Regions from separate parts of the Aliivibrio sp. 1S128 genome, predicted to be linked through region 2. Evidence: predicted binding sites of a transcription regulator. Region 2 holds the regulator's gene; the other holds the start of a gene.

Region 1 (4,207 bases), on a different contig from region 2:
TTTTACCTGATTAATAGGAGAGTGTGATGAGTAATTTGTTTACGAACCTTCCTACTGAGCTAAGTAATGAGGTATTTACTGATTTAGTGACAAGTCATTCTGTGCGTATAGAGAGAATCGTATCGTCAGGCCAAAGCTCTCCTGAATCTGGTTGGTATGATCAAGATGAGAATGAATGGGTTTTAGTACTTGAAGGTTTTGGTACGATAGTATTTGAAGATGGAACAGAGAAAACATTATGTAAGGGAGATTACTTAACTATCCCTGCACATCAAAAACATAAAGTGAGTAAAACAGACCCTGATAACATCACTATTTGGTTAGCGGTCTTCTATTGAGTAAATGAAGATTCTTACATTTGGGCTTTTAATCGTTTACTCTGTCTTCTCTATTAATAGAACGGAACCAATATAATGACTCAAACACTGACGATTGTTGCAAGAATTGAAGCACAAGAAGGCAAAGCGGAATTTGTTAAAGCAGAAATGCTTAAGTTACTTGAACCGACACGTAAAGAAGTCGGTTGTATTCAGTATGATTTACATCAAGATAACGACAACCCATGTGTATTTGTGTTCCATGAGCAATGGGAAAGCGAAGCGCTTTTACAAGACCATTTAGATAGCGCTCATATAGCTGAGTATGTAAAAGCAGTAGACGGCTCAGTCGCCTTATTTGTGCTTAATCGTATGACAAAGCTTTAATAGAGATTGAATACTGATAATTTATTAGAGACTGCAAGCTTATTGTATAGCGAGTAAGTCATGAGTAAGAAAAAGCCACTCACGTATCATCATGAGTGGCTTTTTTATATCTTATGTATTTATCAGTATCGAACCCTTAGAAGGAAAGGAAGATACCTGCAACTGTTGCACTCATTAAGTTTGCTAATGTAGCAGCAAAGATGGCTTTCATGCCTAAACGGGCAATATCAGGACGACGACTTGGTACAACACCACCTAACCCCCCCATTAACATGGCAATAGAGGTTAAGTTTGCAAAACCGCATAAAGCAAAAGTGACAATAGCTTGAGAGTGTTCACTCAATTGGTCTTTAACTGTCATTAAGTCAGCAAAAGCAACGAATTCATTAATCGCGATTTTCTTACCAATTAAACTGGCAGCAACCGTTGCTTCTGACCATGGCACACCGATTAACCAGGCGACAGGGGCAAATAGGTAACCAAAAATAAGATCTAAGCTTAAGTTTTCAAACCCAACTAACATTCCTATTTTATGTAATCCGCCATTCAATAGAGCGATAAGACTGATAATAGCTAATAAGCTGGCACCAACAGCAAATACAATTTGTAAACCGTTCAATGCACCTTGAGAAGCCGCATCAATAATATTGACAGGGGCATCATCAACACAATCATCTTCGTATTGGTCTGTTTCGTTAATGTCTTCAGTTTGAGGGACAATGAGTTTTGCCATCATTAGGCCTGCTGGTGCAGACATAAAGCTTGCTGCGATTAAGTAACGTAATTCAACACCTAAACCTGCGTAACCGACCATTGTGCCACCCGCAACGGATGCTAAACCACCCACCATTACGGCAAACAATTCAGAACGAGACATTTTAGCAAGAAAGGGGCGTACAACTAACGGTGCTTCAACTGAGCCAACAAAAATATTCGCGGTTGCTGACATTGATTCTGTACGAGTTGTGCCAAGGAAGCGCTGTAAACCGCCGCCAATAATTTTAATGACCCATCCCATTATACCTAAGTAGTAAAGAACAGAGATTAGCGCTGAGAAGAAAACGATGGTAGGCAAAACGTTGACGGCAAAAATAAAGCCTAGTTTGTATTGGGCTAAATCACCAAAAAGGAATTCTGTGCCTATACGTCCATAAGCAATAATGTCTGAAACAGCAAGAGAGATACTATTTAGGATAGTTTGGCCAATTGGCACGTAGAGGATGAACCCGGCAAATAATAACTGAATTAAGAACGCGCCTAATACAGTGCGCCATTTGATGGCTTGTCGGTTTTCTGAAAAAAGAAACGCAATCGCGAATAGGCAAACAATGCCTAAAATACTGACCAAAAAGTCCAAGGTCAAACTCCAATAGTATTTAGTTGATGATTGCGGGGGTATTCTAGTCAAAAATAAAAGTGTGACAAGGATCAAGATGTTATTGAAACTACATAGCCATAACAAAAATAAGGTAATTTGTTTATAGATCCATCAATAAATACTCATTTGAGAGGTTTGTCACATATAAAAGAGTCAGTTGTTACTATATGGGATAATGGGTGCGATTAATTACGATTATTATCCCTAAGGTAGGGTGTTTTTTTATCGATTAATCTAATTAACAATGATTCAAAAAGTTGATTAGGTAACCATTACACATTATCAATCTTCTCTGCATTAATGTGGTGGCGAACAAACTCCATAAAGATGTGTACTTTTTTGGCTAAGAATTTACGACGCGGATAAACAGCGTAAAGAGGCATTGATTGATTTAATTCCCAATCAGGAAGAAGTTGCACAAGCTTACCAGTTCGTAATTCATCAGAAAGCAGATAAGTCGCTATATAGCCTATACCATTACCTGATACGGTCGCGTTACGAATCGCATCGGCAGAATCAATTCGATAATTACCCGATACTTTTATTTGTAGATTCTCATCTCCTTTATGGAAACCCCATACATTATCTTTACGCTCACGACTCATGTACGTTAGACAGTTATGCTTTTTAAGATCGTAAGGGTGATAAGGGATCCCATGCTTAGCTAGATACGTAGAGTTAGCGACAAGCACAAAATGACAATCAATTAGATGCCTTGCTACAAATCCTTCAGGAGGGGAATCCATCACACCTATCCATAAGTCTAATTGCTCTGCAATCACATCGATCTTATGATCAAACAACGTTATCTCTATATTAAGCTGTGGATAGCGCTGATGAAGCTCAGAAAGATAGGGCAATATATGATTGGTTGCAAAAGACTGCGCGATACCGACACGTAATTTACCATTCAATGTATCTACGCTAGAAAGCAATTCATTTTCGGCTTCGTTAATTTCATCGGCGATATTGGCACAATGCACTGCGAACGATTGACCTGCTTCCGTAAGAGAAAAAGAGCGCGTGGTTCGTTGTACTAGCTGAACACCTAAACGCTCTTCAAGAAGTTGGATTTGTAAACTGACCTGAGTTCTTGAAATATCAAGAAGTTGAGCGGCTTTGGTAAAGCTTTTTTGTTGAGTAAGCGCATTGAATACGATCATTTGTTTAGCTTGCTTTAGCATGGGCTTCTCTATGGGCATTTTAACAGTTAAAAGGTCAACTCTATTGTAATAGAGCGATGGGATTGAATAAAGTGTGTAATATCTTTGTTTTACGTGGTCTATTGAAAAATACACTGTTTTTTCATGGTAAAGTTTGGTTATGAAAGAAGTTTATTAAGGAAGATTGAATGTTATTTCCATATAAGAATATAGTTATATTAACGGGTGCTGGCATTTCAGCAGAATCAGGTATTCAAACCTTTCGTGCAAGTGATGGCCTGTGGGAAAACCATAGAATTGAAGATGTCGCTACACCGGAAGGTTTTTTTAAAGATCCCGATTTAGTTCAAGATTTTTATAATAAGCGCCGTGCATTATTAAAAAGCAATGAGATCAAACCAAACGCAGCCCATAAAGCATTAGCGAAGCTTGAGAGTGAGCTTGATGGCACGGTGACTATTGTGACTCAAAATATTGATAATTTACACGAACGTGGTGGCAGTTCAAATGTGATTCATATGCATGGTGAGCTAAATAAGATCCGCTGTGAAGAATCAAACCAAGTTATCGGCTGTACTGATGATATCCATACCGGCGATCTTTGCCATTGTTGCCAGATACCTGCGCAGCTACGCCCTCATGTGGTGTGGTTTGGTGAGATGCCATTAGAGATGGGACGAATTCATGATGCGTTAAATAAAGCGGATTTGTTTATTTCTATTGGAACGTCAGGTTCTGTGTATCCCGCTGCAGGGTTTGTTCATGAGGCCATGCTTCATGGAGCTCACACCATTGAGATTAATCTAGAGGCAAGTGCCGTTGATGATGAGTTTGAAGAGAAACGTTATGGGAAGGCGGGTACGCTCGTTCCTGAGCTAGTTGCGGAACTATTAGAAGCATAAAACGAACCTAAATCGATATAATAAAAAAAAGCCAATGAAGTATTTGTTCATTGGCTTTTT
Region 2 (4,207 bases):
ACGGGTGTTGGTAAAACCGAAATTGCCCGTCGTTTAGCTAAATTAGCAAACGCGCCTTTCATAAAAGTAGAAGCCACAAAATTCACCGAAGTGGGTTACGTAGGCAAAGAAGTCGACAGCATTATTCGTGACTTAACTGACGTGGCAATAAAAATGACACATCAGCAAGCGGTAGAAAAAGTAAAATTCCGTGCTGAAGAACAAGCTGAAGATCGTATTCTCGATATTTTATTACCACCGGCTCGTGATGCATGGGGTAAAAATGAAGAAAGCGATAATGACTCAGGCACTCGCCAATCTTTCCGTAAAAAATTACGTGAAGGTAAGCTAGATGACAAAGAAATCGAAGTGGATGTTGCGGCTCCTCAAGTTGGCGTAGAAATCATGGCTCCTCCTGGTATGGAAGAGATGACAAACCAACTTCAAGGTATGTTCCAAAATCTATCTGGTGGTGAAACAACTAAAAAGCGTAAGATGAAAATTAAAGATGCGCTTAAAGCCCTATCTGAAGAAGAAGGCGCTAAATTAGTTAACCCTGAAGAATTAAAAGAACAAGCGATTTTCAACGTAGAAAACCACGGTATCGTCTTTATTGATGAGATAGATAAAATCTGTAAAGGGTCTAACTCCCAGTCTGGTGACGTATCTCGTGAAGGTGTGCAACGTGACCTACTTCCATTAGTTGAAGGCAGCACAGTAAGCACTAAGCACGGTATGGTAAAAACAGATCACATGTTATTTATCACTTCAGGTGCATTCCAAATGGCTAAGCCATCGGACCTTATCCCTGAACTACAAGGTCGCTTACCAATTCGTGTTGAACTTGAAGCATTAACTGCGAATGATTTTAAACGTATTCTTACCGAACCAAATGCATCGTTAACAGAGCAATACATCGCTTTATTAGCAACAGAAAATGTTAATCTTGAGTTTACTGAAGATGGCATTACTCGTATTGCAGAATCCGCATTCCAAGTAAATGAAAGCACAGAAAACATTGGCGCACGTCGTCTGCACACCGTGATGGAACGCCTAATGGAAGAGATCTCTTATGACGCATCCGAAAAAGATGGCGAGAGCCTAACGGTAGATGCCGCTTACGTAACATCTCGCTTAGGTGATCTGATTGCTAATGAAGATCTAAGTCGTTTCATTCTATAATTGACGACGAATACTAATTCCAGTAATTATCTGTTCATTATTACTGGTTAAACAATAGTTAAAAATAAAGCCTCATACATCAAAATGTATGAGGCTTTTTCTTTGGAAAAAATAATCTAAGCAATCACTTCCCAAGAATGTGTCATCTCAATGCCTTCACCTAGCATTAAACACACAGAACAATATTTCTGTAATGAATCAGCAGTGACTCGCTCAACCACCTTAGGATCGAGATTATCTCCACTCACTTCAAAGTGAATGTTAATATGAGTAAACAACTTCGGCGCGGTTTCACGACGATCACTTGATAGCTTTGCAACGCAACCAAGTACGGCTTGATTTGCTGATTTTAGACCATCAACAACATCAACAGAACTGCATCCACCGGCAGCCATTAACACTAATTCCATTGGGCTTGGTGCTTTTTCTCCACCATTACCATCCATTACAACAGAGTGACCAGATTGAGATTGACCTAAGAAAGTAAATCCATCAATCCATTTAACTTCAGCGTTCATAAAAGCCTCTTTACTACATAAAAGGAAAACTCGTGATCCATTTCACGAAACTGTGCCCTTGGTCGCACATTTCATACGATCAAAGTCAAGAAATCAACGGCGAAACAGGGTATGATTTTATCAATTATCCCAACGAACATGCAGCCTTGTTCCGATAACCATATTGTATAGGCCAAACTGATATTTGGCTCAGTTATTTTAAAATGGACATCGCCTACTTGGCAAACGCAGAGGAAGTATAAAAGTATGGTTCTAGGTAAACCTCAGACAGACCCAACATTAGAGTGGTTCTTATCTCATTGTCACATTCATAAGTACCCATCAAAAAGTACTTTGATTCACGCGGGTGAAAAAGCTGAGACTCTTTACTACATCGTAAAAGGTTCTGTTGCTGTACTAATTAAAGATGAAGAAGGAAAGGAAATGATCCTTTCTTACCTAAACCAAGGTGACTTCATTGGTGAACTTGGCTTGTTTGAAGAAGGTCAAGAACGTTCAGCATGGGTTCGTGCAAAAAGCCCTTGTGAAGTTGCTGAGATTTCATTTAAGAAATTCCGTCAACTTATCCAAGTAAATCCAGATATTCTGATGCGTCTTTCTGCTCAAATGGCAACTCGTCTACAAATCACTAGCCAAAAAGTGGGTGATTTAGCATTCTTAGACGTTACAGGCCGTATCGCTCAGACTCTACTGAATCTAGCTAAACAACCAGATGCGATGACTCACCCAGATGGCATGCAAATTAAGATCACTCGTCAAGAGATCGGTCAAATTGTAGGTTGTTCACGTGAAACTGTTGGCCGTATCTTGAAGATGCTTGAAGAGCAAAACTTGATCTCTGCACACGGTAAAACAATTGTAGTTTACGGTACTCGTTAATTTAACGCTTATCTTAAACGAATAAAAACGCAGCCCTTGAGCTGCGTTTTTTTATGCCTAAATTTTAGAATTAACTGTCTGTGCTTTCAAAAATTTTATCAGCAGATGCAGCGACAAATCCTGTATATATCTTCCCACTTGGCAACGTATATCGCTTAGCAAACTCATAAAATCCACCAGGAATTTCAAACTCACCCTCCGTAAAATTCACTTTCACTTTATCCGCCATTGTTGATGACTGTTCTAAGTAAACCTCAGGAGAGCCTTTCACTTCACCACCCACTTCGTTCATTGCAAAACCTGCATCACGTAAGTGTTGGTTCACATCAACCACTTCAGAGAACGCTTCAAGCTGATTAACGTAAACCGTAAAGTGATTAGCGCCATAACCATGAGCCGCTAACCAAGAAGCGTACTCACTTTCCTTCGCTAATACTTGATAGTCTTCGAAACTTAATGTCCAAGGCCTACCGGAAGAAAGAAAATCACTGGTGGCAAAATAGTGGGCTGGTACTTGTTCAACCAAGCCATGAATAATGTCCTGTATTTCAGGTGATAACTCTTCTACTAATAATTCACTAATAAAAACGAGTGGCGCATTAGGATCTGGGTGCTCAAAATGCTGCGCTTTCAGTTTTTTAGCTTCAAAGTCATAAATCTCACACGCTTTATAGCCTATTGCTAAAAATGGTGCAGCAAGAGTCTGTAATCCAACTTTAGGTAAATTAAACGTACGTAGCGCAATATGATCGTTAATCAGTTCATCGTTATTAGACAGTAATTGATGCACCTTCCCAGCAGATGGGGATAAGCGCGCAATATAATCTTTCCACAATGACGAAAATAAAGAATTTACATTATTCATGTTTATCGCCTCTTATAGAGTTAAACCCGGAGAGAGTTGTGCAGGTATTTCACATGCATCGCCTTCCATTGATGCCATTGGATATGCACAGTAATCCGCTGCGTAATACGCACTTGGTTTCATATTGCCAGAGGCACCCGGACCACCAAATGGCGCGTCACCACTTGCTCCCGTCAATTGACGGTTACGATTTACAATACCAGCACGAATATGCTCTACAAAATATTCCCACTCACTGTCATCCGTGGAAACAAGGCCTGCCGATAATCCATAACAAGTGTCATTAGCAAGCTTTACGGCTTCTTCTAATGTCTCGTAACGCACCACTTGCAGTAATGGTCCAAAGTATTCTTCATCTGGTAATTCAGCAACGTTAGTCGCGTCAATAATACCCGGTGAAACAAAGGCATGACCTAAGCTTTTGGCTTCAAGTAAAGACTCTCCACCCAAAGCTTGTAAATTCTTCTGAGCATTGAGAATAAACTCTGCTGCTGCGACTGATATTTGCGATCCCATAAACGGAGCGTTATCAGCAAACGGTTGGTCAACAACGATGCTTTTTGCCACCTCAACAAGGCGAACTAACAACTCATCGCCTGCTTTTCCAATAGGGACATATAAGCGACGCGCACACGTACAACGTTGACCCGCACTAATGAATGCCGATTGAATAATGGTGTAAACTGCCGCTTCTTGGTCGCCAAAATCTTTTGAAATAACCATCGGATTATTACCGCCCATTTCTAGAGCCAGCATTTTTCCGGTGTCTCCTGAAAATTGGCGA

What was found. The regulator CRP, encoded in region 2, controls carbon source genes, mostly activating them, when cyclic AMP is high. The targets are predictions, from matches to a motif close to TGTGANNNNNNTCACA.
Region 1: the regulator CRP is predicted to act here: its motif matches at 2,210-2,225, upstream of A6E03_RS08175 (NupC/NupG family nucleoside CNT transporter).

The regions. Positions count from the first base shown of each region.
Region 1 is NZ_MAJV01000058.1:103,478-107,684, reverse strand. Features, by position in the region: gene A6E03_RS08190 (Qnr family pentapeptide repeat protein) at 1-14, shown strand, start outside; gene A6E03_RS08185 (cupin domain-containing protein) at 27-338, shown strand; gene A6E03_RS08180 (putative quinol monooxygenase) at 414-704, shown strand; gene A6E03_RS08175 (NupC/NupG family nucleoside CNT transporter) at 841-2,061, opposite strand; gene A6E03_RS08170 (LysR family transcriptional regulator) at 2,355-3,266, opposite strand; gene cobB (Sir2 family NAD+-dependent deacetylase) at 3,434-4,147, shown strand.
Region 2 is NZ_MAJV01000003.1:281,217-285,423, forward strand. Features, by position in the region: gene hslU (HslU--HslV peptidase ATPase subunit) at 1-1,161, shown strand, start outside; gene A6E03_RS03110 (OsmC family protein) at 1,278-1,679, opposite strand; gene crp (cAMP-activated global transcriptional regulator CRP) at 1,926-2,558, shown strand; gene A6E03_RS03120 (DUF1338 domain-containing protein) at 2,629-3,423, opposite strand; gene astD (succinylglutamate-semialdehyde dehydrogenase) at 3,436-4,207, opposite strand, start outside.